One region of the Novosphingobium sp. 1529 genome, then DNA from elsewhere that is predicted to be linked to it. Evidence: riboswitches for the same ligand, from Rfam matches in the RefSeq annotation. Region 1 holds a riboswitch; the other holds the start of a gene.
What was found. A riboswitch is a leader RNA that binds a small molecule or an ion and turns the genes downstream of it on or off. The one in region 1 is predicted to bind cobalamin.

Region 1 (15,528 bases):
ACCATCAACTCAAGGCCGGCAACGCCCGCCAGCGCATTGATCGCCGCGCCCCCGGCGGCAAAGTTGGCCACCATGGCGGCGGTCACGCTGGTGGGAAAGGCGCTGACGCCATGCACCATAAAGCCATGGTTGCCGGCAAAGATCGCCGTGCGCCCGCGCGCGATCACCGGGCGTTCGCGCCCTTGCCAGCCGGCCATGAACACGGCGATGTCTTCCAGCCGGCCCAGCGATCCGGGCGGCTTCGTCAGGTCATCCTGCCGCGCCCGCGCTGCGGCGGCCGCCGCAGCATCGGGCATGGCCAGATCGGCAAGCGCCGCATCGAACGCGGCCGGAGAAGCAAACGCGCTCATGCCGCGACGAACCCGGCTGGCGGGGTGCGGCTGATGAAATGGCCTTTCACCCCTTGCGGCCATTCCTTGAACGGCACGCGCCCATGCTCGCTTTGCGCATAGGCGGCGGCATAATCGAGGATTGCCGTGGCGGCCGCTTCGTCCGCGTCAAAACGGCCGAGAACATAGCCCACCTTGCCCGGCGCGCGCAGGTGCACGGTGCAGTGGTCCTTGCAGGCAAACAGGCAGGCCATTTCCTGCACGGCAATCCCGGCATAGCGCGCATCGCCCTGCTGCACCGTGCGCAGCGCCGCCAAAAGCCGCGCACCACCGCGCTGGCCCTGGTCATCCTCGCGCAGGTCGGCGCTCAACCGGCAGGTGTTGCAGGCCACCACGGCGGGGCCATCGTCAACGGGGGTAAGCATGGGGGAAATCCTTGTGATGCAAACGGAACATGTCAGAACTCGATACCCGCCTGGGCTTTCACCCCGGCGCGGAACGGATGCTTGATCTGGGCCATTTCGGTGACGAGATCGGCCGCCGCGATCAGTTCGTCGCGCGCGTTGCGGCCCGTCACGATCACGTGCTTCATCGGCGGGCGCGCGGTCAGCACGGCCAGCACCTCGTCGAGCGGCAGATAGTCATAGCGCAGCACGATGTTGAGTTCGTCGGCCAGGACCATGGCATAGGCCGGATCGGCGATCATGCGCTTGACCTCGTCCCAGGCGGCGCGGGCCACGGCCACATCGCGCGCGCGGTCCTGCGTGTCCCAGGTAAAGCCTTCGCCCATCGGCTTGAAATCGACGTGGGCGGGAAAGGCATCGAACACGGCCTTTTCGCCGGTGGTCATCGCGCCCTTGACGAACTGCACCACGCCCACGCGCTGGCCATGGCCGATGGCGCGCACCACCATGCCCATGGCCGCAGTGGTCTTGCCCTTGCCCTTGCCGGTATGGACGATCAGCAGGCCCTTTTCCTGGGTCTTGGTGGCCATGATCTTGTCACGCGCGGCCTGTTTCTTGCGCATCTTGTCGGCGTGGCGCGCGTCTTCATCAGCTTGCATCGGCCGTTTCCCTTTTCAGCAGATAGATGTCCATGATCCAGCCATGCTGCGCGCGCAGCGCGGCACGGCGGGCGAGAATACGCGGGCCCACCGCCGCCAGCGGGCCATGCTCCAGCGCCTGGTGCGCCATGCCCAGGTATGCGCCCCACCAGATGGTGATGCCCGCAGGGTCCAGCGCGGCAAACGCACCGCCGGCATCAAGCATCACGACGAGATGATCAGCCCCCACCGGCCAGCCATGGGTGCGCAGCAGGCGGCCGGTGGTGATCATCACCGGCCCGGCCAGCGGATTGAGCGGGATGGCGTGGGCGGCGGTCAGCGCCGCGATGCTGGTGATCCCCGGCACGACCTGCACCGCGAGGGCCGCACCCTGCCCCATCAGCCGCGCCGCGATGCGCAGGCTGCTGTCATAGAGCGCGGGATCGCCCCACACCAACAGCGCGGCGCGGCCGCCCTGCGGCAGGGCTTGCGCCAAGGTTGCCTGCCACACCCGCGCGATGGCGTCATGCCAGGCATCCACTGCCGCCGCATAGTCGCCCGCGCCATCGCGAAGCGGCATGGCAAATTCGACGAACGGTACGGCCCGCGTCAGCACCGTCGCGCAGATCGTGCGGCGCAGATCGATCAGCCCGGCCTTGTCCGCGCCCTTGTTGGGCAGCAGAATCACGTCTGCGCCATTGATCGCGCGCACCGCCGCCAGGGTAAGGTGATCGGGGTTGCCGGTGCCGATCCCTATAAGATCGAGCTGGATCACACGGCCCCCGCAATCATGTGGAAGAACGTGCCCGTCACCTGCCCGCGCCGCGATCCGCTTTCCGCCACGGCCGCGCCGGTGGCATCGACCACCGTGGCCAGTGGCGCATCGCCTTGGGCCAGGATGGTGCAATAGTGGAATTCGTGGCCGCGCAGCGCGGTGCCGGCCGCCATGCTGCCCACCGGCGCCAGCAGCCGGGCCGCGCGATAGCCCAGGTGCAGGCGCCGCTGGGCATGGCTGGTTTCCAGGGCCAGCAGCCCGGCCATGGCGTGGCGCGCGCCGGCCTTGTCGACCAGGCCCTGGCCCAGCACCATGTAGCCGCCGCATTCGCCGTGCACCGGGCGGGTCTGCGCGTGGCGGCGCAGGCCCGCCAGGAATGTCCCCGCCGCCGCGATCGCCCCGGCATGCAGCTCGGGATAGCCGCCGGGCAGCCAGACGAGATCGGCATCGGCCGGCGGCGCTTCATCGGCGAGCGGCGAGAACGGCAGGATCTGCGCGCCAGCCGCCTGCCAGCCGTGCAACAGGTGGGGATAGAGAAACGAGAATGCCGCGTCGCGCGCCACGGCAAGCCGCTGCGCCGGGGGCGGCGGCAGCGCGGCTGATGCGGTGGGCGGGGCGCCCATTGCGCGCGCCGCTGCAACCAGCGCTGCCATATCGACATGATCGCGCATGAAGGTGGCCAGATCATCCAGGCGGGCGGGCAGATCGGGATGCTCCACCGCCTGGACCAGGCCCAGGTGCCGCTCTGGCAGACCAAGGTCTGCGCGGCGCGGCAGGGCGCCCAGCACCGGCATGCCGATCGCCGTCATGCCGGCGCGCAGCAAGCTTTCATGGCGCGGGCTTGCCACCTTGTTGAGGATGACGCCGGCCACCGGCAGCGCGGGATTGAACCGCGCAAAGCCCAGCGCCGTTGCCGCCGCCGATTGCGCCTGGCCCGAGGCATCGAGCACCAGGATCACCGGCCAGCCCAGCCGGCGCGCCACATCGGCACTGGCGCCGTTGCCGGTGGCGCCCACGCTGGCCACGCCATCGAACAGGCCCATCGATCCTTCGGCCAGGGCCAGATCGGCGCCACCGGCCTGGCTTGCCAGGGCATCGATCAGGCCAGGCGCCATGGCCCAGCTGTCGAGGTTGAACGAGGCGCGCGCGCAAGCCGCCTGGTGAAACGCCGGATCAATATAGTCCGGCCCGTTCTTGAATGGCTGCACCGCCAGCCCCTGGCCATGCAGCGCGCGCAGCAGGCCCAGCATCAGCGTGGTCTTGCCCGCACCCGAACTGGGCGCGGCGATCATCAGGCCCGGCACGCTCATGCCCGCGCCCCGCCGCTTTCGCCGCCATGCTGCGGGCGAAAGCGCCGATCATAATCGGCGGCATAGAGGCTGCTTTCGACAAAATCAGTAGCGCCCAACACGCGGCCGACCAGGATCAGCGCGGTGCGCTCCATCGTGCCGGCCACGGCGGCCTCCACGCTGTCCAGGGTGGCGCGCACCACGCGCTGATCGGGCCAACTGGCGCGCGACACCACCGCCACCGGGCAATCGCCGCCATAATCGGGCAGCAGATCGGCCACCACTTGCGCCAGGTTGTGGATCGACAGGTGAATGGCGAGCGTCGCGCCGGTCTGGGCAAAGGCCACCAGGTTTTCGCGCGGTGGCATCGCACTGGCCCGGCCCGGCGTTCGGGTCAGCACCACCGACTGGCCCAGCGCGGGCAGCGTCAGTTCGCTTTCCAGTGCGGCGGCGGCGGCGGCAAAGGCGGGGACGCCGGGCGTGATGGTGAAGGGAATGCCTAGCGCCCGTAAGGCCCGCAGTTGCTCGCCCAGCGCAGACCACACCGACAGATCGCCCGAATGCAGCCGCGCCACATCGTGGCCAGCGGCATGGGCCTGGATGATGTGGTCCATGATCTGGTCAAGCGAGAGAGGCGCCGTGTTCACGATGTGCGCGCCGGGCGGGCAGTGGGCGAGCAGCGCGGTGGGCACCAGCGACCCGGCATAGAGGCACACCGGGCACGCGGCGATACGATCGCGCCCGCGCAAGGTGATGAGATCGGGCGCGCCGGGGCCGGCGCCGACAAAATGGACCGTCATTGTTCAATTTCCTGGGCATGGCCCTGAGCAAGGGCACACGTGGCCATGCGATCGGGCGATATCTGGCGGTGGCACAGCAACTGCGCGCCCGGCCCCGCTGCGGCCAGCGCGGCTGCCTCGGCCAGGCTGCCGGTGCCGCGCGTGCGCAGGCTGGCGGCAGATTGCGTGGCCGTGCCGCAGCGCTGCACGGCATCGGCCGCCAAAGGGATCAGCGGCAGGCCCAGCGCGCGCGCCAGCGGCGCCACAGCCGGGGCCTTGTCTGCCGCCGTGGCCAGATGGGTGGCGGCGGGCAGTCCTTCCTGCGCCAGGGCAAAGGCCGCGCGCAGAGCAGCAAGCGGGGCGCCCGCGCGAAAGCCCAGGCCGGCGACAATCATGGTCATCGCACCACGCTCCACTGCACGATCGGATAGCGCGCCTTCCAGCCATGCCGCGTGCCGAGTGGCGCGGCGTCGGCCAGTTCGATCCGCAACAGGCTGCCGCCAACGCGGCCATACCAGGCGGTAAGCAGGGCTTCGGATTCCAACGTCACGGCATTGGCGAGCAGCCGCGTGCCGGCCGGCAGCCGCGCCCATAGCGCATCGAGCAGCGCGGCCGACAGCCCGCCGCCGATGAACACCGCATCGGGCGGCGGATCATCGGGCAGGCACGCCGGCGCGCGGCCGGTGATCACGCGCAGGCGATCCACGCCCAGTGCCCCGGCATTGCCGCGCACGCGGGCGGCACGCTGCGGATCGGCCTCGATCGCCACGGCGCGGTTGGCGGGATGGGCCAGCAGCCATTCGATGCCGACAGAGCCAGAGCCGGCGCCGATATCCCAGAGCAGTTCACCCGCGCGTGGCGCCAGCGCCGCCAGGGTGAGCGCGCGCACGGCTGACTTGGTGATCTGGCCATCGGCGGCGAACAGCGCATCGGGCCGTCCGGGCGTGAGCGGCAGAGCCAGCCCCTGCCCGGCAACGACAATGCCCACCGCCACCGGATGGGCGACATCGCCAAGGGCAAAAGCCTGCGCCTCAAAGCAACGCACCCGCTCGCGCGGGCCGCCCAGCGCTTCGAGCACGCATAGCGTGCTGGCGCCAAAGCCCAGCGCGACGAGATAGGCTGCCAGGTCTGCCACCGCCGCGCCATCGCGCAACAGGGCAATCACGCGCTGGCCGGGCGCGAGATGCGGACGCATGCGCGCCAGCGGCGCGGCGTGGAGGCCCAGGCACGCGCAATCCTGCACTGCCCAGCCCAGGCGCGCCGCCGCCAGGGAAAACGTCGATGGCTGCGGATGGGCCAGCCATTCGTGCGGCGCGAGGTGGGTGATGACACTGCTGCCGGCACCGAACCAGAATGGATCACCCGATGCGAGCATCGCCACACGGCGCCCACGCAAAGCGAGCAATTGGGCGACACCATCGGCAAAGGGCACTGGCCATTCCACCGCCTTGGCCTTAAGCGAGCCCAGCAAGGCCAGATGGCGCGGCGGGCCGATCACCACCTCGGCCTCGTCCAGTTCGGCCAAGGCCACCGGGGACAGGCCGTCGCGGCCGTTTTCGCCAAGGCCGATGATCGTCAACCATGCGCGCAAAGGGGTATCAGCCATGGCCAATGTCCTGCTGCTGGGCGGAACGAGCGAGGCCAGCGCGCTGGCCCGCCTGCTTGCCGCGCAAGGCATTGCCGCCCGGTTGAGCTATGCCGGGCGCACCCACGCCCCGCTGGCGCAGCCCCTGCCCACGCGGATCGGCGGCTTTGGCGGCGTGGCCGGGCTGGCCGCCTATCTGCGCGAGGAAGGCATCACCCACCTGGTCGATGCCACCCATCCCTTTGCCGCGCAGATCAGCGCCCATGCCATCGCCGCCGCCGCGCAGGCCGGGGTGCCGCTTATCGCGCTTACCCGCCCGGCCTGGCAGGGCCAGCCACAAGACCGCTGGACCATGGTGCCAGACGTGGCCGGCGCCGTAGCGGCCCTCGCTGGCCCGGCGCGGCGTGTGATGCTGGCGTTGGGGCGGCTGCACGTGGCCGATTTCCTCGCCCAGCCGCAGCATGACTATCTGCTGCGCTTTGTCGACGCGCCGCCCGCACCGCCGCTGTTGCCGCGCCATCGCCTGGTGGTGGACCGGGGGCCGTTCACTGTGGCGGGCGATCTGGCGCTGCTGCGCGACCAGGCGATCGGCGTGGTGGTATGCAAGAACGCCGGCGGCAGCGGCGCGCAGGCCAAGCTGATCGCCGCGCGCGCGCTGGGCCTGCCGGTGATCATGATCGACCGGCCGTTCATCCCGCCGCGCCACGAAGTCCACGATTCGGCGCAAGTGCTTGACTGGATCGCTCATGCCAGCACCCCGCCCGCGCTGCGCGGGGTGTAAAGCAGCGGGCCGGCGGCACGCGCCACGATCCGCGTCTGGCTCGATCCCACGATGACCACGGTGCGCATGTCGGCCATCTCGGGCACCGCCTGCGCCAGCGAGACGATGCGCAGGTCTTCCTGCGGGGTGGAGACGGCGCGGGCAAACAGGGTCGGCCGCTGCGGGCCGCAGCATGTGCGCAGCAATTCCAGCGCGCGGGCAAGGCCATCTGGCCGTGCGCGCGAGCGCGGATTGTAGAGCGCCATGGCAAAATCCGCTTCTGCCGCCAGGCGCAGACGCCGCGCGATCATGTCCCACGGCTTGAGATTGTCAGAGAGGTTGATCGCGCAGAAATCGTGGCCCAGCGGCGCCCCGGCGCGCGCGGCGGCGGCGAGCATGGCGGTAATGCCCGGCAGCACCTCGATCGCGACATCGTCCCACGCTTGCGGGCCGCTTTCCAACACCTCGAACACGGCGGCGGCCATGGCGAATACGCCGGGATCGCCCGATGAGACCAGCACCACCCGGCGCCCTTGCGCAGCCAAGTCAAGCGCATCAGCAGCGCGCTCCCGCTCCACCCGGTTGTCCGATGGATGCAGCACCAGGCCGGGGCGCGGCGCCACACGCGCGACATAGGGGATATAGCCCAGCACATCGGTGGCGGCATCGAGTGCCGCGCGCACCTGCGGGGTGATCATCGCTTCGCTGCCCGGGCCGAGCCCGGCGATCGCCAATGTGCCGCTCATGGCCGGCGCCCCTGGCCGTGGATCAACAGGATCGAGAAATAGGGCGTGACGGCCTGGGCCTCACCCAGCGGCGTAACCCGCTGGCCGGGCATGGCGGCATGTTCCACCAGCCAAGCCTCCCCCTCGCGTCCCGCAGCAGCCACGGCGCGGCGCAGCTTGGCCAGGTGACGGCCGATCTTCATCACCACCAGGGCATCGGTATCGCGGATGCGGCGGGTCAGTTCCGCCTCGGACAGGGTCGCCATGGCGACGGTGAGCACATCATCGCCCCAGGTGATGGGCACGCCGGTGGCATTCCACGCGCCCGCCATCCCGGTGATGCCCGGCACCACCTGCACCGGCACCTGCCCCGCCAGGCGGCTGTGCAGGTGCATGAACGAGCCATAGAAAAACGGATCGCCCTCGCACAGCACGACCACGTCTTCGCCGCTGCGGGCCAGATCGGCCAAGCGCACGGTACACGCGGCATAGAACGCGGCGAGACATGCGTTGTAGCGCGGATCGCTGACCGGGATTTCGGTGGTGACGGGGTATTCCATGGGAATTTCCACGGCATCGGCGCGCAGCAGGTCTGCCGCGATGCGCCGCGCCTGGCCCGGCCGCCCGGCCTTGCGAAAATAAGCGATGTGGCGCGTGTCGCGCACCAGCCGATCGGCGCGCACGCTCAACAGGTCGGGCGCGCCGGGGCCAAGGCCGACACCGTGGACCGTGCCGATCGGGCCAACTGGTGCAAGGACTGGCGCGCTCATTCCGCGTCGCTCGCCAAGGCGTTGATCGCGGCCACGGTGATCGCGCTGCCGCCCAGGCGCCCTTCGACGATGCAACACGGCACGCCGTGCCACGCCCACAGCGCGGCCTTGGATTCGGCCGCGCCGACAAAGCCGACCGGGCAGCCGATGATCGCGGCCGGGCGCGGGCAGGCTGGGTCTTCCAGCATGGTCAGCAGGTGGAACAGCGCGGTGGGCGCATTGCCGATCGCCACCACGCTGCCGGCCAGGTGCGGGCGCCACAGCTCCAGCGCGGCGGCAGAGCGGGTGTTGCCCATGGCCTGGGCCAGGGCTGGCACCGCCGGATCATGCAGCGTGCACAGCACTGGATTGGCCGCAGGCAGGCGCGCACGGGTAACGCCTTCCGACACCATGCGCGCATCGCACAGGATCGGCGCCCCCGTGCGCAACGCGGCGCGCGCCGCCGTGGCGAAATCGGCGGAAAAGCGAATGTGCGGCGCCAGGTCCACCATGCCCGCCGCATGGATCATGCGCACCGCCACTGGCTCTTCGGCAGGCGAAAAGCGCGCCAGATCGGCCTCTGCCCGGATCATGGCGAAAGACTGGCGATAGATGGCCGCGCCATCGGTTTCATAGACATGGGGCATTGGGCAGCTCCGCACTGGGGCAACTTGCAAACTGGTCGAGCACTTGCTGGGCGGTGAGCGGCGCCTGGCACGGCGGCGCGCCGGCGGCGGCATCACGCGCAAGGTCGAACCGGCCATCGGCGCGGCCGGTGAGCACAAGATCGGTGGCGCGGGTGCAGGCGCAGCCCTTGGCACAGCCCGATACGTGCAGCGTGCCGCGCACATGCGGCGCCAGGGCGATGGCAAGATCGCGCGTGGGCACATGCGCCTGCGGGCAGGCCGGCGCGCCGGGGCATGCTTCCACCCGCAGCAGCGGATCGGCCGGATCGGCAATCAGGCCGGACACGGCATCGCCGCCGGCGCCTTCCACCACCAGCAGGCGCCAGGGCGTGATGCGCAGCGCTTGGGCGCCGGGTTCGGCCAGCGCCGCGTCCAGCACCGGCGCTGCAACCCGGCCGAATGGCGCGCCATGCACCATGCCGAGCGCGCAAGGCCCTGGCCGCCAGGCCGGCGCCAACGCCGCTGGAAGATCCTGCCCAGCCGCCCACGCAGGCAGCGGGGCATGATGGCGCGCCATGCGCCCTTGCCCGCCGCTTTGCACGAACCAGCGGGCCAGTGCGATCAGTCCATCAACCTCTGCCCCGGGCGCCAAGGCCACGCCATGGGCGCGCCCAGCCGCGCGCAGGATCAGGCCACCATGGCTGCTGCGCTCGACCCGGAAATCGCCCGGCTCTGCCAGCAAGACCGGCGCCGCGCCGGCATCGATCACGAACCCGGCCTTGGCCGGCAGCGCGGGCAGTTCATCCAGCCGGGCAAGCAAGGCCTGGGCGATGCGCTGCGTGTCATCGCCATCGCGCCAGCCGGGCGCCACCAGCAGGTTGCGCCGCGCCTCTGCCAGCGGATCGGCATCGACCAGGCCCAGCGCCAGCAGATCAGCCAGCGCAGCCTGCCAACCCGCGTGATCGAGCCCGCGCAGTTGCAGGTTGCCCCGCCGCGACACATCGATCAAGCCATTGCCATGCTGGACGGCCAGCGCGCATACCGCTTGCGCAGCATCGCGAGATAGGCGCGCCAGGCGCGGCTTGATCCGCAGCAACAGGCCATCACCCGCCGCCATCGGGCGCCAGGCATCGGGGCACCAGCCCGCCACGCGAAAGCCGCTCATGCCCTGCCCCTGGCGTAATCGGCCAGATCGGCAAGAATGGCATTGCGCCGCGTGGGCCACAGGCCAGCGGCATGCAGCGCGGCAAAGCCGTGCTGCATCGCGGCTAGGGCGCCGGGGTTCTCGCGCGCCAGGAATGCGCGCACGGCAGCATCGCCCAAGGTGGCCTGGTAATAGAGATCAAACAGCTGCGGCGGCACACTGCCGGGGGCAAGGTGGGCAAAGGCGCCCAGATGATCGAGCGTGGCAGCCAGTTCTGCCCCGCCGCGAAAGCCATGGCGCATCATGCCGGCGATCCAGCCGGGATGGGCAGCACGGGCGCGCACCACGCGGGCCAGTTCCTCGCCCAAGGGCCGCGCCACGGGCCGCGCGGGGTCGCGGTTGTCGAGGTGATAGAGCGCTGCCTTGCCCCCGGCCACGCCCTGCGCGGCGGCAAACCCGGCCTCGTGCGCGGCATAGTCTGCGGCGAGCAGCAGATCGGTTTCAGGCAGATCCTGCGCGTGAACAAACGCCCCGGCCCGCGCCACACGGACGCGCAGGCCAGCCAGGTCGGGCTGCGCCGCGCCGGTATCAAACGCGTGGTCCGATGCGGCCAGCCAGGCTTCACCCGCCGCGCGGCGGCCGGCGGCGTCATAGCTTTGCGCCGCCTGCCCCATGCCCAGGCCATAGCGCCCCGGCGCCGGGCCATAGACCCGCGCACCTGGCGCCTTGCCGACAAACGGGTTCCACTCCAGCGGCTCGTCGCGCGCCGCCAGGGCGCGCACCGCCTGCCCGAACAGCACCGGCAGCAGCGGAAAGGCATCGCGCAGCAGGCCCGAAATACGCAGCGTCACATCCAGACGCGGGTGATCGAGCCGAGCGATCGGCAGAATCTCGATCCCCGTCACCCGTTGCGAGGCGGCATCCCATTCCGGCCGCGCGCCCAACAGGTGCAGCGCCATGGCAAATTCCTCGCCACCGGTGCGCATCGTGGCCGAACCCCACAGGTCCACCACCAGGGCACGGGGATAATCGCCGTGATCCTGCAGATGGCGGCGCACCAGTTCCTGCGCCAGCACCACCCCTTGCGCATGGGCGGCGCGGCTTGGCACGGCGCGCGGATCGACGGCATAGAGATTGCGCCCGGTGGGCAGCACATCCGCCCGGCCGCGCCACGGCGATCCGGCCGGCCCCGCCGTAACCCGGCGCCCGTCGAGCGCGGCCAGCACACCATCGCGCTCTGCCCCGCCCTGCGGGCCGCGGCCGAATATGTGCAGGCCATCGCCATACTGGCTGTCCTTCACATCGCAGACAAAGCGGTCGATCCGGGCAATCGCCTCGGCCGGGGTGGCGGCGGGATCGATGCCCAGCTCTGCCTCAAGCCCCAGCGCCTGCGCCTGCGCGCGGATGGCCACGATCAGCCGGTCGCGCCGCGCCGGATCAAGGCCCACCGCGCCGGAAAACTCGTCGAGCAGCGACTCCAGCCCAGCCAGGCCCGCGCCGCTTTCCGTGCGCCGCAGCGGCGGCGGCATGTGGCCCAGCGTGACCGCGCCGATGCGGCGCTTGGCCTGCGCCGCCTCGCCCGGATCGTTGACGATGAAGGGATAGATCACCGGCACGCTGCCGATCAGCGCCTCGGGCCAGCAGGCATCTGACAGCGCGACGGCCTTGCCCGGCAGCCATTCCAGCGTGCCATGCGCGCCCATGTGCAGCAGGGCATCGATCCCTTGCGCCCGCAGCCACAGATAGAAGGCGACATAGCCATGGCGCGGGCAGCGCGACAGATCGTGATAGGCTTCGTCGCGCCCGACCAGATCGCCGCGTTCGGGCTGCAACGCCACCAGCGCTTGCCCCGCGCGCAACGCGGCAAAGTGGAATGCGCCATCGCGAACCGCCGGATCATCCTCTGGCGCGCCCCAGCTTTGTGCCAGATCGGTTCGCAGCGCAGCCGGCAGCTGCGCCAGCGCGGCGCGATAGGCTTCCAGCGGAAACCCCAGCGTCTCACGGCCAAGCCGGTGGGCCAGGTCACCGGGCGGCGCAACTGCATACCCGGCCTGGGCCAGATCGGCGAGCAACGCTGTAGTAGAGGCCAAGGCATCGAGGCCCACCGCATGGGCCATGGCATGCGCCTTGCCCGGATAGGTTGACAGCACCAAGGCCAGGCGCCGCTGCGCCACGGGGCGCCGGGCCAGCGCGATCCAGCCAGCCACCCGCGCCACGATGGCGTCGATCCGCGCCGGATCGGGCCGGTGCATGTGGCGGGCAAAGCCGAGATCGGCATCCTGCGCGCAGGGTTCCTTGAAACTGGCGACGCCGGCAAACAGCAGCCCGTCAATCTCTGGCAAAACGACATGCATGGCCAGGTCTGCCGGCGCCAGGCCCCGCGCGGCGCCTGCCCAGCTTTCGCGCGTGCCGGTGGCCAATGCCACCTGGAACACCGGCACGCCGGCCAAGTCCAGCGGGCTATGCCCGGCATCGTCACGCGCGGAAAAGGCCGTGGCATTGATGATCGCGGCCGGGCGCAGCCGGCCGAGTTCTGCCGCCGCCACCGCGCGCGATTGTGGTTCCTTGAGCGAGGTGACGTAAAGCCCCTGCGCAGCCAGGCCTGCTTCCTCCAGCGCGGTGATCAGAGCGGTTACCGGCGCAACATCGCGCGCGGTGAGATAGGCGCGGTAGAACACGACCAGCACCAGCGGGCGCGCGGCGTCCACCGCCTTGCCATGGGGATGCCACAGGCCCGCCGCCGGCAGCGGCGCCACCGGCGCGGCCAGCGCGGTTGCGTTCAGCGCCAGCCCGCCCGCCTGTGCCAGTGTCACTAGCGCGCGATGGGCAGCATCGGCCCCGCCCGCCTCGCACAGCACGGCCAGATCACGCAGGGTTTCGCACGGCAGAGTAGAGGCTTCGTCCAGCTGCGGATCGGCCCGCCCATCAGCCGGCAGCACCGCCAGCGCCACGCCGCGCGCGCGCGCCAGGGCCGCCACCTGCCCCAGGCCATAGCGCCACCACGAAACCCCGCCGATCAGGCGGATCAGCATCGCCCGCGCGCCAACCAGCGTGCGATCGATATAGGTATCGACCGACAAGGGATGTTCCAGCGCGGCCAGATTGGCCAGGCGCAGCAGCGGGAACGCCGGATCGGCCTGACGGGCCAGGTGCCAGCCAGCGGCAAAAGCGCCCAGGTCGCTGTCGGAAAACGACAGGACGACGAGCGGCGCCGGCGCCTGCCCCAGATCCTGGGGCACGGCCATTTCCTCAAGCCCGTGGCTTTCGCGGAAGATGACGTGCATGGGGGGTGCCGCCGCTCAGGCCGCCAGCACCGCCTTGATGGTTTGCGGGTCGAGCCTGTCGCGCTCGGCAATCGCCACCAGTTGCCCGATGCGCGGCTCTCCCGCCTGCCAGGGCCGATCATACTGATGGCGCACCCGCGCGCCCACGGCCTGAACCAGCAGGCGCATCGGCTTGCCCGCCACGGCGACATGGCCTTTCACGCGCAGCACGCCATGCTCTGTGGCCAGGCGGGCGATCCGCGCGGCAAGGTCGGCCGGATCGGATACCTCGCCCAGCGGCACCACGGTGCTGGCAAAATCGTCATGCTCGTGATCGTCGGCGCCATCGTGGTGCGACGGGCGGGCAGCGATATCGTCTTCGGCTGCGGCGTTCAGCCCCAGGATCACGCGCGGATCGGCTGCGCCTTCGGCCATGTCGATCACCGGAACCGCGCGCGGCGCCGTCTCAGTAATGATCACCCGCGCCTTGGCCAAGCCCTCCGGGCCGGCCAGATCCCCCTTGGTCAACAGCACCAGATCGGCACACGCCAATTGGTCTTCGAACACTTCGGCCAATGGGGTTTCATGGTCGATCCCCGGATCGGCGGCACGCTGCGCGTCGAGCGCGGCCAGATCGGGGGCAAAGCGGCCGGCGGCCACCGCCTCTGCATCGGCCAGCGCCAGGACGCCATCGACCGTGATGCGGCTGCGGATCGCCGGCCAGTCGAACGCCTTGAGCAGTGGTTTCGGCAGCGCCAGCCCCGAGGTTTCGATCAGGATGTGATCGGGCCGGGGATCGAGTGCGAGCAGGCGTTCGACCGTGGGGATGAAATCATCGGCCACGGTGCAGCAGATGCAGCCATTGGCCAGTTCGACAATGTTTTCGGCCGGGCAATCGGGAATGGCGCAGGACTTGAGGATATCGCCATCCACCCCCAGCGTGCCGAACTCGTTGATCACCACGGCCAGGCGGCGGCCGCCGGCGTGGCGAATCAAGTGGCTGATCAGCGTGGTCTTTCCCGCGCCGAGAAAGCCGGTCACGATGGTGACAGGCACTTTTGCCAGATCCGGCATGCACAAAACCCTTCCGCGGCGCCAGGCGAGCGACACGGCAGGGCTTGCCGGAAAACGATCCGGCCAGGCGCGCGGCAGCGGACCGGCGCACGAAAGCGCCCACCACAACGCAACCCGTGCAGCCCCAGCCGCACAAGTCTTCGTCGCCCAGACGGAAGTATTACCGTGCCCGGACCATCCCCTGGATCAAGGCAAGAGCGACCAGTACGCCGGCAGGTCTCCTGGCTCGTGGGTCAGGGCTTGATGCACGCCTTCCCAGGCCCGCTTGGGGCCCAGTGGCCATCCCCGTCGTGCGGGGACCAGTGCATCGCGCTCGCCACTTACAGTTGCAGGGACAGCTGCGGACTTGGGGCAAAGCCCCGCACCGCATTCCCGATTAAGCCCCTCTCGGGGCACCGACGCGATCTTTTGCAGGGCACCGGCCGAAACCGCTGCCTGCGCTGCCCTCCTAGCCCAGTTCGCCGGCCAAGCCAACCGGGCATGACATCAGATTGCGCGAACCACCTCGATCTCGTCGAGCCGCTGCCACCGATAGATCGCCGCACTGGCCAGCCAACACAACGCGAACAGGGCAATGATGGCAAAGCCCAGCCCATTGAAATTGCCGGCAAGATCGGCCGCCAACCGCCATGGCGCGCCAGTCAGGCCCAGCTTCTGGCCGATCAGTGCGGCCGCCTCGATCCCGCCGATCACGATCGCCACCAGAGCCGAAACCAGAGTGATGGTGATGTTGTAATAGAGCTTGCGGATCGGCTTGACGAAGGCCCACTCATAAGCGCCAAGCATGACCACACCGTCGATCGTATCGATCAGCGCCATGCCTGCGGCAAACAGCACGGGCAGCACCAGGATCGTGCCGAGCGCCAGGCCACTCGCCGCCTGGCTGGCCGACAGGCCGAGCAACGCGACTTCCGTGGCCGTATCGAAACCCAGCCCGAACAGGAAACCGAGCGGCGCCATGTGCCACGAGCGCGTGACCAGGCGGAACATCGGGCGGAACAGGCGCGATAGCAGGCCCCGGCCCGACAGCAGCAGGTCAAGGTCTTCCTCCACATAGGTGCCCCCTGCGCGCACATGGGCAAAGGTGCGCCACACCCCACGCAGGATCACCAGGTTCATCGCGGCAATGGCAAACAGGAACAGCGCCGATATCGTCGTGGCGATCATCCCGCCCACCTCGCGAAAGGCGCCAAACCGGGCGAGCGCCGTGGCCGTAAGCGCCACCAGGACCGAGGCGATGGCGATGATCGTGGCATGGCCCAGGGCAAACCACAGGCCCACCGCGATCGGCCGCTGCCCCAGCTGCATCAGCTTGCGCGTGACATTGTCGATCGCGGCGATGTGATCGGCATCGACCGCATGGCGCAGGCCAAGCCCCCAGGCGAGCA
Region 2 (15,528 bases), on a different contig from region 1:
GAGGATCGCCTTGGCAATCTGGCTCTGCTGGCTGGTCAGCTTGCCATCGAGCGTGGCGAACCATTCCAGTGCATCGCTGACCGACAGGCGCGTGCTGGCGGAAATGTCGTTGCCCGCTACCTTCACGCTCAACGCCTCGGGCTTCAACCGCGCGCCGTTGCAGGTTTCGCAGGGTTGCGCGGTCTGGAACTTGCCCAGTTCCTCGCGCATCCAGGCGCTTTCGGTTTGCAACATGCGGCGATTGAGATTGCCGATCACGCCTTCGAACGCCTTGGAAACGGTGTAGCTCTTCTTGCCGTCGATGAAGGTCAGCGGCACGGCCTTGCCCGCCGTGCCATGCAGGATCACGATCTTCACCTCGCCGGGCAGCTTGTCCCACGGGGTATCGAGGTTGAAGCCGAAATGATCAGCCAGGCTGGCCAGCACCTGCATGTAATAGGGGCTGGGCGGGTTGGACTTGGCCCAGGGCACGATCGCGCCCTGCTTGAGGCTCAAATGCTCGTTGGGCACCACCAGTTGCGGGTCGAACAGCAGCTTTTCGCCCAGCCCGTCGCAGGCCGGGCACGCCCCCTGCGGCGCGTTGAACGAGAACAGCCGAGGTTCGAGCGCATCGAGCGTGAAGCCCGAGACCGGGCAGGCAAACTTTTCCGACAGGACAATGCGGTTGTCGGGCAAGCCGGCGCCCTTGAGCTGGCCTTTAGCTGTGCCCTTCTTGGCCTTTTCCGGCGCCGCCTCGCCATTCAATTCAGCCACGGTCGTATCGGCCAGGTCGATGAAGACCAGCCCGTCAGCCAGCTTGAGCGCCTGCTCGAAACTGTCGGCCAGGCGTGTCTGGATGCCGTCCTTCACCGCGATGCGATCGACCACCACCTCGATATCGTGCTTGTACTTCTTGTCGAGCGCGGGGGCGTCTTCGATCGCGTAAAGCTCACCATCGATGCGCACGCGGGTATAGCCCGCCTTCTGCCACTCGGCGAGTTCCTTGCGGTATTCGCCCTTGCGGCCGCGCACCACCGGCGCCAGCAGATAGGCGCGCGTGCCCTCGGGCAGGGCCATCACGCGATCGACCATCTGGCTGACGGTCTGCGCGCTGATCGGCAGGCCGGTGGCCGGCGAATAGGGCACGCCGATCCGCGCCCAGAGCAGGCGCATATAGTCATAGATTTCGGTGACCGTCGCCACGGTGGAGCGGGGGTTGCGGCTGGTGGTCTTCTGCTCGATCGAAATGGCCGGCGAGAGGCCGTCGATGTGCTCCACATCGGGCTTCTGCATCATTTCCAGGAACTGGCGCGCATAGGCCGACAGCGATTCGACATAGCGCCGCTGCCCTTCGGCATAGATCGTGTCGAACGCCAGGCTGGACTTGCCCGAACCGGACAGGCCGGTGATCACCACCAGGCTGTCACGCGGCAGATCGACATCGATCCCCTTCAGGTTGTGCTCGCGCGCGCCGCGCACGGAAAGGGTGGTCAGCGCGGAGCGAGCGGCACCGGGCGCACGTGTGGGGGCGGTCGACATGAAGGGCAATGTTCCAGATTTGTTCGATTCACGCAAGCCTGTCGCAGCGCAGCAAGAACTGCGCAAGATGGCTCGGTGGGCAAGGGCGATTGACCCCTGATGTGGGGAGCCGATCAGCCGATCGCAAGCGCGCGGGTGCGCCCATCGCCCACCCAGCGTGCCTTGACGCCCCAGACCCCGGCTAGCACGCCTTCGGCCAGCGCCAGGTGCGGCGCGCCATTGGCGGCCACGGTGCCACGGTCGAGCACGATGACGTGATCGGCATGGTTCATCGCCAGGGCCAGATCGTGCAGCACGACCACCACGCCCACGCCTTGCCCCGCCAGACGGCGAAAATGGGCGAGCAGCGCCTGCTGGTGCGCCAGGTCGAGCGCAGCCAGCGGCTCGTCCGCCAGAATCCAGCGCGGCTGCCCGGCCAGGACCCGCGCCAGCAGCGCGCGTGCCCGCTCCCCGCCCGACAGCGTGCCCACCTCGCGCCCGGCAAGGCCGGTAAGGTCAAGCGCCTGCAAGGCTGCCATGGTTGCGGCCGCGTCGATCCGCAGCGGTGTGCGGTGCGGCAGGCGGCCGAGCCGCACCAGCGTTTCCACCGTCACGTTCCACGCCACCTCGCCCGCTTGCGGCAGATAGCCGATGGCAATGGCGCGTTCGCGCGCCGTCAGTTCGGCCAGGCGATGCTGCCCCAAAGACACGTGCCCGCCATCGGGCTCTTCCAGGCCAGCAAGCGCCGAAAGCAGCGTGGACTTGCCTGCTCCGTTCGGCCCGCAAATCGCGGTCAGGCGTCCTGGCGACAGCCCCACGCGCACATCGCGCAGGCGGCCCACCATGGTGACGGCATCGGTAACAAGATCCATGGCCCCGGTGCCTCTCAAGCCAGGCCGCGCCGCAGGCGCAGCAGAAGATGCAGGAAGAACGGCGCGCCCAGCAGGCTGAGCGCGATGCCCAGGCGCAGCTCACCCCCCGCCAGCGGCAGGCAGCGGCACAGCGTATCGGCGAGCAGCAGCAACAGCGCCCCCGCCAACGCGCTGGGCAGCAGCAGGCTGGATGGGCGGCGATCGGTGAACGGGCGCACGATATGCGGCACCATCAGCCCGACAAAGCCGATGACCCCGGCCGCCGAAACCCCGGCCCCCACCACCAGGCCCACGCCTACCACCATCAATCCGCGCAAGGCCGCCGGATCGAGGCCCATCGAGCGGGCCGCCAGCTCGCCCAGGGTCAAGGCATCGAGCGCCGGCCCGGCACGCCACAGCAGCACCAGCCCCAGCGCGGTGAGCGGCGCGGCCAGCGCCACATCGTGCCAGCTGCGATCGGTCAGCGCGCCCATCAGCCAGGTGACAATCTCGGTCAGGGCAAAGGGATTGGGCGCCAGGCTGATCGCCAGGCTGGTCAATGCGCCAGCCAGGCTGGACAGCATCATGCCGGCCAGCGTGAACAGCGCCACGCCCCCGGCCAGGCCCGTGCGCGGTCCCGACGCGATCAGTGCCAGCAGCACCATGCCCCCAGCGGCGCCCGCCAGGGCCATCGCCGGCAGCGCGAAAGGCTGCACCGCAAAGCCGGTAAACAGCGACAGCACCGCACCTAGCGCGGCGAGCGGCGCCACCCCGAACAGGCCGGGATCGGCCAGGGGATTGCGCAGATAGCCCTGCATCGCCGCACCCGCCGCGCCCAGTCCGGCCCCGACGATCACCGCCAGCACCGCGCGCGGCAGGCGCAGTTGCGCCAGGATCACCGTGGCATTGGCACCGGCCGGATCGAACGGATTGATCCACACCTGCCCGGCCAGCAGGCACAGCGGAAACAGCACGAGCAGCAAGCCACCCAGCACCAGGGGCAAGGCAGCACGGTTCATGGCATCGCTTCCAGCTCTTGGCGCACCGCCACCATGCGGTTCAGGAACCGGGGAATGGTTGGGCCGCCGCAATAGATCAGGTTGGGGGAAATCGGCACGCGCGCGGTGTGGCGCAGCGCCGCCAGCGCGGGATGGAACAGCAGGCGGTCTTCCTGCGGCGCGGCCTGATCGGCCAGGGTGCCGCGCGGGGTGCCCACGGCCATGATCACGCGCGGCGGATCGGCCAGCATGCGCTCCAGCGACAGGCGTTCGGATTGGCCCAGGCCGCGTTGCGCACTGAAATTGGCAAAGCCGGCACGCATCATCAGGTCTGATGCCAGGGTATTCTGGCCCGGCACCAGGCCGCCCGGTTCCCACAGCACGGCCGTGATCGGCGCCGTGCCCGGCGGCGGCGCCGCGGCGGCGACTGCGCGGTCGATCCGCGCGATCAGCGCGGCGCCGCGCGCCGGCTGCCCGGCCCAGCCGGCCAGGCTGCGCACCTGGGCGCGCGCGGCATCGAGCGATTCGGCAATGCCCACCGTTTCCACGCGCAGGCCCAGCCCGCGCAACGCCGCCAGCGTGGCCGGATCGGCATAAGTGCTGGTCACCACCAGATCGGGATGCAGCGCCAGCACGCTTTCTACCGCGCCATCGGTGGTGGCAAAGCGCATGGCCTGCGCCACGTCCATCGAGGTTTGTGCCGGATCGCGGCTGTAGGAAGACAGCGCCAGGATCTGCGCGGGATCGGCCACTTCTGCCAGGATCGCATCGCTGCAAGGGTTGAGCGACACGATCCGGGGCAGACGATCGGTGGCCTGCGGATCGGCGGGAGCCACCTGCGCGCACCCGCCCAGCATCAGCGCCAGCACCACGGCACCGCGCCCCATGCGCCGGCAGAGCAAGGCAAAGTCAGGCACGATGCGGCCGCTCACGGCAAAGCCATTCCTCCAACCGGCGCAACGCCATCAGTACCGCAGGCGAACGCCACCGAACACGGAACGACCCAGCGCGCCATAGCCCGCTGCCGTCACCAGCGGCCGATCGAACACGTTTTCCACCCGGCCGAAAAGTTCGGCCTGATGAAGGATCGGCAAACTGGCGCGCACGGTGGTGACGCTACCGCCCGCCAACTTGATCGAATTGGCCGCGTTGTCAAAACTTTCCGACTGGAAGCGCAGGTCTGCGGCCAGGGCCAGGCCGGCCCAGGGCGTGGTCCAATCGAGCGAGGTGGTCAGCGCGTGGCGCGGGCGGCGCGCCAGGTCGTTGCCGAACGTGGCGGCGCCAGGCGTGCGGTCGGTCGCCTCGGTATAGGCATAGGCGATCGTGCCCTTGACCTGGCTGCTGAGCGCGGCGCCCACATCGAGCTCGACGCCTTGCGCGCGCGCCTTGCCGACGTTGTCATAGACGCCATAGGTATGGCCCTGGCACAGCGCGGTTTGCGCCATGAAGCACGAGACATAGGCGATGAGGTTGCGGGTATCGCGGCGGAACAGCGTGACGCCGGCATGGAAGCCGCCATCCTGGCTGGCATAGACCACGCCCAGGTCATAGCTGCGGCTGCGTTCGGGAGCGAGCGCGGCATTGCCGTAATCGGGCGAGAGCAGCTGATAGAGCGTGGGCGCGCGGAAGCCTTCGCCATAGCTGGCATTGAGGCGCAGCCCGCGCACCACTTCCACCGTGCCGTTGGCCCCCAGGCTGACATTGCTGCCGAACTGGCTCTGTTCGTCATAGCGCACGCCGGCGGCCAGGCTCGCCTTGGCGGTGTACCAGCCGAGCATGGCATGGCCGCTGGTCAGATGCGCGTTCTGGCGCGTGTCATAGGTGCTGTCGAACCGGGTCCATTCGCGATCCGCCCCGAAATCGATCGCGAAATCAGCAGGCAGGCTATAGCGGCCGTTCAATTCCACCCGCTCGCTGCGGCCGTTGTAGCCATATTCGAACGCGTTGTCGGCCCCGCCGGTGTAATAGCGGCGGCGCGTGTCGGACAGGGCATAGCCGGCATCGAGCGTCAGCGGACCGCCGGCATAGTGCAGCCCGGCGCGGCCGAAGAACTGCCGCGTGGTGGTGTATTCCGGGGTATCGGCAAAGACATAATCGGGCGCGGGATAGCCATCGATCTGGGTCTTGCCATCGGCATAGCGGGCATTGGCGACCAGCGACAGCGTTTCGGTGAGGTTGACCCGCGCCTTGCCGCCCACGCGCCACTGGTCATAGCCATCGCGCTCGGTCCCGCTGGCAGCGGCCGAAACTCCATCGGTGGTGGCATAGCCACCATCGATCGAGAAGGCATAGCGGTCGCGCTTCACGCCGGCGACAGCATCGGCATCATAGCTGCGGCGCGAGCCGGCCTCGGCCGAGGCTTCGACGCCGTCGATCTCGCGCGTGGTAACCGCGATCACCCCGCCAATGGCAGAGCTGCCCCAGACCACCGAGTTGGAGCCGCGCAGCACTTCGATCCGCTCGATCCCGCCGCTCGTCAGCGTGCCGAAGTCAAACCCGCCCGATGGCGCCGAGGGATCTTCCACGCGCACGCCATCGACCAGCACCAGGGTGTGCTGCCCTTCCCCGCCGCGCAGGCGCACGGCGGTTTGCGCACCCAGACCCCCGGTGCGCGACCAGGTCAGGCCCGGCACGCGATCGAGCACGCGGGTCAGGTCAACGCCCTGCACCGCCTCGATCGTCTGCAACGGCAACACGGTGATGGCCTGGCCGGTCTGGTCGAGCGACAGGTCGTTGCCGGTGGCCAATACAGTGATCTGCGCGCCATCGCTGGCGGGGGCTTCATCGGCATAGGCAGGGGTGGCCAGCATCACGGCGGTGGCCAGTGCAACAAGCGATGTCTTCACGGTTCTTTTCCTCCCGGCCCATGGACAGTCTTGCCGTCCATGGCGCGAGGGTCCGCCGGGCCCTGGCGGAAGACTCGTCACGCTTGCGCCCGGTACACCCCGCCCGGCCGCGGAACGACCACACACCGGCAGGTTTCCTGGCTCATCCGAAGTCAACGCGACACGCCGGCCTTCCCAGCCCGCCAAGGGGCCAGTGGCGCGCAAGGGCGCGGCGCTCGTCCGGAAACAGTTGCGGGGGCAGCGCCGGCTGGTTCCGGCTTCCCTCTTAGCCCGCGTGGTTGCGGGCACCGGTGGCGTCAGCCCGGGCGGATAGCGACACCTGCACCAAGGGGCAAGCCCGCAGCCATGATTAACCAACCCGTAGCAGCCTGTGCCTTATCGGGACGAGGACGATTCCTGCCGTGCATGGTTGCAGTGCAACGCGTAACGCACCATGGCGCAGACCAAGCCTGCCCTGTTTCACGCCCTATGCCAGACCCGATTCCCTTCACCGGCGCCACGCCCACCCTTCCGCCCGAGGCGCTGATGCCGCCGCCGGGGCCGGAAGAGCGCGTCGCCCTAGCCGGGCAGCGGCAGGCCGATGGCGCGCTGATCGCGGCGCTTACGCTGCCGCCGGTGCGCCCCCGCGATTTTGCCGCACGCATCCGCCGCCGCGACATGACCTCGTGGCGCCACCAGCATCGCGCGCCCTCGCGCCTGGCCGAGCGGGCCGCCGGTATTGCCGCGATCGGCGCGCTAGGCCTGGTGCTCGGCGCGATCGGCTGGGGTTCGCCCGGCAGCGATGCCGCCGCAGCGCAGGATCGCAACGGCGGGCTGCAACCTTTCGAGCGGGCGGGCGAAAGCTTTCCCGGCTCGGCGTTCTACTATGTTTCGGCGCAAGACAGCGGCCTGCTTGCCCCGCAGGACGCCGCCCGTGCCTGGGACCGGCAGGTGGCCGCAATCCGCAGCGATGCCGATGATGGCACCACCACCGCGCCCTGGTCTGCCAATCCAGCAGCGCGGCCACTGTTTGCCACCGGCAGCGGCGAAGACCGCTGGCGCGCGCTGCAATGCCTGACCACCGCGATCTATTACGAAGCCGCGTCCGAACCCGATGCCGGGCAGCGCGCAGTGGCGCAGGTCGTGCTCAACCGCGTGGCGCATCCCGCCTTTCCCAAGACCGTGTGCGGCGTGGTGTTCCAGGGCTCGGAACGCGCCGGTTGCCAGTTCAGCTTTGCCTGCGACGGCGCGATGGCGCGCCGCCCGGTGCAACAGTTCTGGGACCGCGCCCGGCGCGTGGCAGCCGATGCCCTGGCGGGCAACGTGTTTGCCCCGGTGGGCCTGGCGACGCATTACCATACCAGCGCGGTCCATCCGCTATGGTCAGACAAGCTGGCCTTCATCGGCACGATCGGGGCGCATCGCTTCTATCGCTGGGCCGGATCGGCCGGCCAGCCCGCCGCCTTCAACGCCAGCTATCGCGGTGGCGAGCCGCTGGCCGCGCCCCATCCGCGCAGCTGGGTGCCGGCCGCGGCCGACGTGGCCGATCCGGTGACGCTGGAAAAGGCCTTCGAAGACGGCCGCATCAGCGCGCTGGAACACACCGGCGCGCCGGCCCTGGGCGCCACGGTGAGCATCATGGACGGCCCCAGCCAGGCGCCGCAGCGGCCGATCTCGGCCAGCGCCGCACCGCAACTGGCAGCGCCCCTGCCCGGCGCGCCCAATCCGCAGGTTCGCCCCGAAGCGCGGGAAACCTATGAAAACGCCGGAAAATGGATTGCCCAGCCGCATGGCTAAAGGCTGATTGAACCCGGCCAGGCGCTGCATCGGCACGCTTGGCCGCGTCTGCGGGAACATCAATGTCCCGTTTACCGTCTCATCTCACGCCCTGTTAGCGCAACGCCCCGTAGAAGGACGGCAGAGCCGCCAGGAAGTTTACCCCGAAAACGGCTTTGAACACGAAAAAAGCCGAACTTTCGGTGTCGCGATGAAGAACGGAGACCACCCGCGCATGCTGCGTTTCGCCCCTCGCTATGGCATGATCTCGCCCTGTCTCCGTCGGCCCGCCGGCCGCGTGCCGCGCCCTGCCAACGACAATCCGGCCTGGTCGCTCCAGGCAGCCCAGGACTATCCCTCGCCAGTGCGCGCCATGGCCGGGCGCCTCGCTGATCGGCTGGCCGAAGACGCCCTGCTGGCCGAAGCACTGCGCCTGTTTGCCAGTCATGGCCATGCCGCTGCCGGGCAAGCTGCCCGCGCAGCCACCCGCGCGGCGATGGCGGGGGACGCGGAACAGGCGGATTGGTGGGCGCAGGTGTGCCACACGCTCGATCGCCGCAAGGCCATTGCCCTGCGCCGGGAACTTGCCGGGCTCGGATGAATTTCACGCAGCGAGCCAAGATGGCTTCGTCAAACGCTGCCCGGTTCGTCGCGCCATCGTGCCGAGCCAGTTGCGGCTGCGCCCATCGCCGGCACGCCTGAAAAACCCGGCGGCCGCACCGTTCTGAAACGAGGCAAAGGGCTTGCCTGTCGCATTCGTATGAACGGTAGATTTACCACTTAACGCTATTGCGAACTGATATCAAAGAAACCCGCAGATGCGGGGTTTTTTGCGGTTGCAATCCCTCTCGGGCAGGCCTACGTGCCCCTCCACTTGCCGGCAACCCTTCCCGTCTCGCGGGCGCGGGGGGACCTCCATCCGGGGGCTTGAGTCGGCAACGCTTGAACGCTTGTCCCGCGACGACTCCGGGAAAGGACCGTAAAGCACATGGCACGCAAGAAGATCGCGCTCATCGGCGCGGGTAACATCGGTGGCACTCTGGCGCATCTGGCCGCGCAGAAGGAACTGGGCGACATCGTCCTGTTCGACGTGGTGGAAGGCGTTCCGCAGGGCAAGGCCCTCGATCTCTCGCAGTGCGGCCCGGTCGAAGGCTTTGACGCCAAGATCATCGGCACCAACGATTACAAGGACATCGCTGGCGCAGACGTCATCATCGTGACGGCTGGCGTGGCGCGTAAGCCCGGCATGAGCCGCGATGACCTGCTCGGCATCAACCTCAAGGTGATGAAGTCGGTCGGCGAAGGCATCCGCGACAACGCGCCCGACGCCTTCGTGATCTGCATCACCAACCCGCTCGACGCGATGGTCTGGGCGCTGCGCGAATTCTCCGGCCTGCCCGCCAACAAGGTGGTCGGCATGGCTGGCGTGCTCGACTCGGCGCGCTTCAGCACGTTCCTCGCCTGGGAATTCGGCGTTTCGGTGCGCGACGTGAACTCGTTCGTGCTCGGCGGCCACGGCGACACCATGGTTCCGGTCGTGGAATATTCCACCGTCGCCGGCATCCCCGTCACCGACCTGATCAAGATGGGCGCTTCCACCCAGGAAAAGATCGACGCGATCGTGGCCCGCACCCGTTCGGGCGGCGGCGAAATCGTCGGCCTGCTCAAGACCGGTTCGGCGTTCTATGCCCCGGCCGCCTCGGGCATCGCCATGGCCGAAGCGTACCTCAACGACCAGAAGCGCATCCTGCCCTGCGCCGCCCATGTCGACGGCGCCTATGGCGTTGACGGCCTCTATGTTGGCGTGCCGGTGGTAATCGGCGCTGGCGGCGTGGAAAAGGTCATCGAAATCAACCTCGATGAAACCGCCAAGGCCAACCTCCAGGTCTCGGTCGACGCAGTCAAGGAACTGCTGGTGGCGTGCAAGGGCATCGATCCCTCGCTCGCCTGATGGCAGCATGGTTCGCGGCCGTCCTTTCCGGGGCGGCCGCGGCACCTTCTACCGGGCTGTTTTTCAGGCCGGCAAAAGCGATAAGACCCTTTGCGAAGGGCGCTGACCAGACGCCATTAAGGATACCTGGCCCATTGCGCGCAAGGCATGCGCAGGGCGGCCGGTCCGGCCATGGCGGCGGGAAAGCGATGACAGTCACAGGCAGGCTGCGCCGGTATGCACTCTGCCCACAACCTTTTTCCGAAGCCCCTCCCCTCCCCGGGGGCACAGGAGTGAATTGACCATGGCACAGGACGTGCACGAGTACGAAGTTGATCCTTCACAGGATGCGCCGCAGCAGGGTCCGTCCTGGCAGTCCAAGCGCTGGCCGATTACCGACGCACTCGCCGGCGATGATCTGACCCGTGCGCTCGATCCCATGACCATCAAGGTCGAGGTCGCCAAGGCCGCCAAGAAGGCCGGCGCCGCGCTGGACGAAGCCGCGCTGGAACAGGCGGCCAACGACAGCCTGCGCGTGATGCTGCTGGTGCGCACCTATCGCGTGCGCGGCCACCTGGCGGCAGACCTTGATCCGCTGGGCCTGTCCAAGCAGTACCTGCCGGCCGACCTCAGCCCCGAATACCACGGCTTCCTGCCCAAGGACATGGATCGCAAGATCTATCTGGGCGGCACGCTGGGCCTGCAATGGGGCACCGTGCGCGAAGTGGTCGAGATTCTGCGCAAGAACTATTGCGGCAAGGTCGGCCTGGAATACATGCACATCTCCGACGTGGAGGAGCGCAAGTTCCTGCAGGACCGCATCGAAGGCGGCGACAAGTCGATCGACTTCACGCCCGAGGGCAAGAAGGCGATCCTTTCGGCCGTGGTGCGCGGCGAGCAGTACGAGAAGTTCCTCGGCAAGAAGTATGTCGGCACCAAGCGCTTCGGCCTGGACGGCGGCGAGTCGATGATCCCCGCGCTCGAAGCGGTGATCAAGTACGGCGGCCAGCGCGGGGTGAAGGAAATCATCTATGGCATGGCCCACCGCGGCCGCCTGAACATCCTCGCCAACGTGATGGCCAAGCCCTATCGCGTGATCTTCCACGAATTCTCGGGCGGCAGCGCCAACCCCGAAGACGTGGGCGGCTCGGGCGACGTGAAGTATCACCTGGGCACCAGCACCGACCGCGAGTTCGACGGCACCAAGGTGCACATGAGCCTGCTGCCCAACCCGTCGCACCTGGAAACGGTGGACCCCATCGTGCTGGGCAAGACGCTGGCCCAGCAGCAGTTCCGCGATGACGTGGGCCCGGGCAAGCACAAGCAGGTGCTGCCGGTGCTGATCCACGGCGACGCCGCCTTTGCCGGCCAGGGCATTGTCTGGGAATGCTTCGGCTTTTCCGGCGTGCAGGGCTACAACACCGGCGGTTGCATCCACTTCATCATCAACAACCAGATCGGCTTCACCACCAGCCCGCAGTTCTCGCGCGGCTCGCCCTACCCCTCTGACGTGGCCAAGGGCGTCCAGGCGCCGATCATCCACGTCAACGGCGATGATCCCGAAGCGGTGACCTTCGCGTGCAAGCTGGCGATCGACTATCGCCAGCAGTTCGGCCGCGACATCGTGATCGACATGTGGTGCTACCGCCGCTTCGGCCACAACGAAGGCGACGAGCCCTCGTTCACGCAGCCGCTGATGTACGCCAAGATCAAGAAGCATCCGGCCGTCTCGACGCTCTATGCCGAGCGCCTGGCCGCCGAGGGCGTGATCGACAAGGGCTGGAAGGGTGACGTGGAAGACCACTTCACCGCCACGCTTGAAAACGAGTTCGAAGCCGCCAAGAGCTACAAGGCCAACGAGGCCGACTGGTTCGGCGGACGCTGGGCAGGCCTCAACAAGCCGGCCGACCCGGTGACGGCGCGCCGCAATGTGGCCACCGGCATCGAACAGAAGCTGTTCGACAGCCTGGGCCGTACGCTGACCTCGGTTCCCGAAAGCCTGACCGTCCACAAGACGCTGGGCCGCGTGCTCGACGCCAAGCGCGAGATGTTCAACACCGGCAACGGGTTTGACTGGGCCACGGCCGAAGCACTCGCCTATGGCAGCCTGGTCACCGAAGGCTACAACGTACGCCTCTCGGGCCAGGATTGCGGCCGCGGCACGTTCAGCCAGCGCCACGCGGTGTGGGTCGACCAGACCGACGAGCACAAGTATGTGCCGCTGGCGACGCTGCCCCACGGCCGCTTCGAAGTGCTCGACAGCCCGCTGTCAGAATATGGCGTGCTCGGCTTCGAATACGGCTATGCCAGTGCCGATCCCAAGACGCTGGTGCTGTGGGAAGCGCAGTTCGGTGACTTTGCCAACGGCGCCCAGATCGTGATCGACCAGTACGTCGCCGCATCGGAAGCCAAGTGGCTGCGTGCCAACGGCCTCGTCATGCTGCTGCCGCACGGCTATGAAGGCCAGGGTCCGGAACACTCTTCGGCCCGTCTCGAGCGCTATCTCCAGCTCTGCGCGGAAGACAACCTGCAGGTGTGCAACATCACCAGCCCGGCCAACTACTTCCACGTGCTGCGCCGGCAGATGCACCGCTCGTTCCGCAAGCCGCTGATCATCATGACGCCCAAGTCGCTGCTTCGCCACCCGCTGGCCAAGTCGACCGCGGCCGATTTCCTGGGCGAAGCGCAGTTCAAGCGCATCCTGTCCGATCCTTCGGCACCGGAAGACCGCGACACCCGCCGCGTGGTGCTGTGCTCGGGCAAGGTCGCCTATGACCTGATCGAGGCACGCGATGCGGCCGGCATCACCGATACCCAGATCATTCGGATCGAGCAGCTCTACCCCTTCCCGGGTGAGCCGCTGGCCCTGCGCCTGTCGCGCATGACCAATCTGGAAGACGTGGTGTGGTGCCAGGAAGAGCCGAAGAACAACGGTTCGTGGTTCTTTGCCGAGCCGCTGATCGAGGAATCGCTCAAGGCTGCCAAGGGCAAGGTCACGCGCCCCCGCTATGCCGGCCGTTCCGCCTCGGCTTCGCCCGCCACGGGCCTGGCCAAGCGCCACAATGCCGAGCAGGCCGCCTTGGTGGCCGATGCGCTGGCGCTGTCGGTGCGCGAGGAAATCCGCCGCAAGAAGAAGGCCTGACCGGCCGTTTCGTCCACCTGAATTCTCCCCAAGGAACACCAAGTCATGTCCATCGAAGTCAAGGTTCCGACGCTCGGTGAAAGCGTCAGCGAAGCGACGGTCGGCCAGTGGCTGAAGAAGCCCGGCGAAGCGGTGGCTCTGGACGAGCCTATCGTCAGCCTCGAAACCGACAAGGTTGCCGTCGAAGTGCCCTCGCCCGTTGCCGGCGTGCTGGGCCAGATCCTGGTTGCCGAAGGCGAAACCGTCACGGTTGGCGCGCTGCTCGGCACCGTGGAAGACGGCGTTGCCGCAGCCGGCAACGTGCCGGTTGCCCCGCGCGAGGAAAAGCCCGTGCCGCCCGCGTCCGACACAGTGGCTCCGGCCGCCGCGCCGGCCCCGGCTGCTGCTGCGGCTGTCCCTGCTTCGGCCCCTGCTGGTGACGATGCCGGCGCTGCCGCGCTGTCGCCGGCGGTGCGCCGCGCGGTGCTGGAGCACGGCATCGATCCTTCCACCGTCAAGGGCACCGGCAAGGACGGCCGCCTGACCAAGGAAGACGTGCTCGCCGCAGCCCAGGCCAAGGCAGCCTCGCCGGCGCCGGCCGCCACGGCTGCCGTGCCTGCGGCCGTTGCTGCTCCCGGCCGCAACGAGGAACGCGTCAAGATGACGCGCCTGCGCCAGACCATCGCCAAGCGCCTCAAGAGCGCGCAGGAAAACGCTGCCCTGCTCACCACGTTCAACGACGTGGACATGTCGGCGGTGATGGCCGCGCGCGAGAAGTACAAGGACGTGTTCGAGAAGAAGCACGGCGTGAAGCTGGGCTTCATGTCTTTCTTCGCCAAGGCTTCGTGCCTGGCGCTCAAGGACATTCCGGCCGTCAACGCCCAGATCCAGGGCGATGAAATCGTCTATCACGACTATGTCGATATCTCGGTGGCCGTCTCGGCGCCGAACGGCCTGGTCGTTCCGGTGGTGCGCGACGCTGACAAGCTCTCGTTCGCCGGCATCGAAAAGGCGATCGGCGATTTCGGCAAGAAGGCCCGCGAAGGCGCGCTGACCATGGAAGACATGAAGGGCGGCACCTTCACGATTTCCAACGGCGGCGTGTTTGGTGGCCTGATGTCCACCCCGATCATCAACCCGCCGCAGTCGGCCGTGCTGGGCCTGCACCGCATCGAGGACCGCCCCGTGGTCCGCAACGGCGAGATCGTGATCCGCCCGATGATGTACATCGCCCTGTCGTATGACCACCGCATCATCGACGGTCGCGAGGCGGTTACCGCCCTCAAGACCATCAAGGAAGCGATCGAAGATCCCACCCGCCTGCTGATCGATCTCTGATCGGCACTGCACGGCGCGCCCGGTGACCACCGCCGGGCGCGCCAGCGTGCATCCACGCGAACTTGTGTGATAAGTCGCGCCAGTCCCGCCACCGTTTTCGGGAACGCGCGAACAGGAGGCCGCAATGGCTGAATATGATTATGATGTCCTGGTGATCGGCGCTGGCCCGGGCGGCTATGTCGCGGCGATCCGCGCGGCCCATCTGGGCCTCAAGACTGCGTGCGCCGAAGGGCGCGAAACGCTGGGCGGCACCTGCCTCAACGTGGGCTGCATCCCGTCGAAGGCGCTGCTGCACGGTTCGGAAAAGTACGACGAAGCCGTCAACGGCACCTTTGCCAACTATGGCATCAAGACCGGCCCGGTGGAACTGGACCTCTCTGCCATGCAGGCGCAGAAGCTCGACTCGGTCAAGGGCCTGACCGGCGGCATCGAATTCCTGTTCAAGAAGAACAAGATCACCTGGCTCAAGGGCTATGCCACGTTCGAAGACGCGCACAGCGTCACCGTGGCCGGGCAAAAGATTTCGGCCAAGCACATCGTCATCGCCACCGGTTCGTCGGTCACCCCGCTGCCGGGCGTGACCGTGGACAATGACGCCGGCGTGGTGGTCGATTCGACCGGTGCCCTCGCGCTCGACCGCGTGCCCGAACACCTGGTGGTGATCGGTGGCGGCGTGATCGGCCTGGAACTGGGTTCGGTCTGGCGCCGCCTGGGTGCCAAGGTCACTGTGGTGGAATACCTTGACCAGCTGCTGCCCGGCATGGACGGCGACGTGCGCAAGGAAGCCGCCAAGATCTTCAAGAAGCAGGGCATGGCGCTCAAGCTCTCGACCAAGGTCACCGGCGTGGCCGTGGAAGGCAGCAAGGCGACGCTCACGGTCGAGCCTTCGGCCGGCGGCGCTGCCGAAACGATCGAAGCCGATTGCGTGCTGGTGGCCATCGGCCGCAAGCCTAACACCGATGGCCTCGGGCTCGACAAGATCGGCCTGGAACTGAACGGTCGCGGCCAGATCGAAACCGACCACGATTTCCGCACCAAGGTGGACGGCGTGTGGGCCATCGGTGACGTGATCCCCGGCCCGATGCTGGCGCACAAGGCCGAGGACGAAGGCATTGCCGTGGCCGAAAACATCGCGGGCCTGACGGGGATCGTCAACCACGACGTGATCCCCGGCGTGGTCTATACCTTCCCC

Region 2: it holds a riboswitch for cobalamin, as region 1 does, so the genes downstream of both, ABIC78_RS04405 (TonB-dependent receptor plug domain-containing protein) here and cobW (cobalamin biosynthesis protein CobW) in region 1, are expected to answer to the same signal.

Annotation. Positions count from the first base shown of each region.
Region 1 covers NZ_JBEPKW010000004.1:199,823-215,350, forward strand. Annotated here, with positions in the region: gene cobT (nicotinate-nucleotide--dimethylbenzimidazole phosphoribosyltransferase) at 1-350, opposite strand, end outside; gene ABIC78_RS11215 (DUF1636 domain-containing protein) at 347-754, opposite strand; gene cobO (cob(I)yrinic acid a,c-diamide adenosyltransferase) at 787-1,392, opposite strand; gene cobF (precorrin-6A synthase (deacetylating)) at 1,382-2,146, opposite strand; gene ABIC78_RS11230 (cobyrinic acid a,c-diamide synthase CobB) at 2,143-3,456, opposite strand; gene cobM (precorrin-4 C(11)-methyltransferase) at 3,453-4,235, opposite strand; gene ABIC78_RS11240 (cobalamin biosynthesis protein) at 4,232-4,609, opposite strand; gene ABIC78_RS11245 (bifunctional cobalt-precorrin-7 (C(5))-methyltransferase/cobalt-precorrin-6B (C(15))-methyltransferase) at 4,612-5,820, opposite strand; gene ABIC78_RS11250 (cobalt-precorrin-6A reductase) at 5,819-6,580, shown strand; gene cobJ (precorrin-3B C(17)-methyltransferase) at 6,544-7,305, opposite strand; gene cobI (precorrin-2 C(20)-methyltransferase) at 7,302-8,054, opposite strand; gene ABIC78_RS11265 (precorrin-8X methylmutase) at 8,051-8,680, opposite strand; gene ABIC78_RS11270 (ferredoxin-like domain-containing protein) at 8,664-9,824, opposite strand; gene cobN (cobaltochelatase subunit CobN) at 9,821-13,087, opposite strand; gene cobW (cobalamin biosynthesis protein CobW) at 13,103-14,140, opposite strand; cobalamin riboswitch at 14,335-14,555, opposite strand; gene ABIC78_RS11285 (HoxN/HupN/NixA family nickel/cobalt transporter) at 14,627-15,528, opposite strand, start outside.
Region 2 covers NZ_JBEPKW010000001.1:976,445-991,972, forward strand. Annotated here, with positions in the region: gene uvrA (excinuclease ABC subunit UvrA) at 1-1,518, opposite strand, end outside; gene ABIC78_RS04390 (ABC transporter ATP-binding protein) at 1,632-2,369, opposite strand; gene ABIC78_RS04395 (FecCD family ABC transporter permease) at 2,384-3,367, opposite strand; gene ABIC78_RS04400 (ABC transporter substrate-binding protein) at 3,364-4,278, opposite strand; gene ABIC78_RS04405 (TonB-dependent receptor plug domain-containing protein) at 4,312-6,192, opposite strand; cobalamin riboswitch at 6,316-6,485, opposite strand; gene ABIC78_RS04410 (cell wall hydrolase) at 6,661-7,968, shown strand; gene ABIC78_RS04415 (hypothetical protein) at 8,183-8,548, shown strand; gene mdh (malate dehydrogenase) at 8,936-9,898, shown strand; gene ABIC78_RS04425 (2-oxoglutarate dehydrogenase E1 component) at 10,182-13,019, shown strand; gene odhB (2-oxoglutarate dehydrogenase complex dihydrolipoyllysine-residue succinyltransferase) at 13,065-14,336, shown strand; gene lpdA (dihydrolipoyl dehydrogenase) at 14,461-15,528, shown strand, end outside.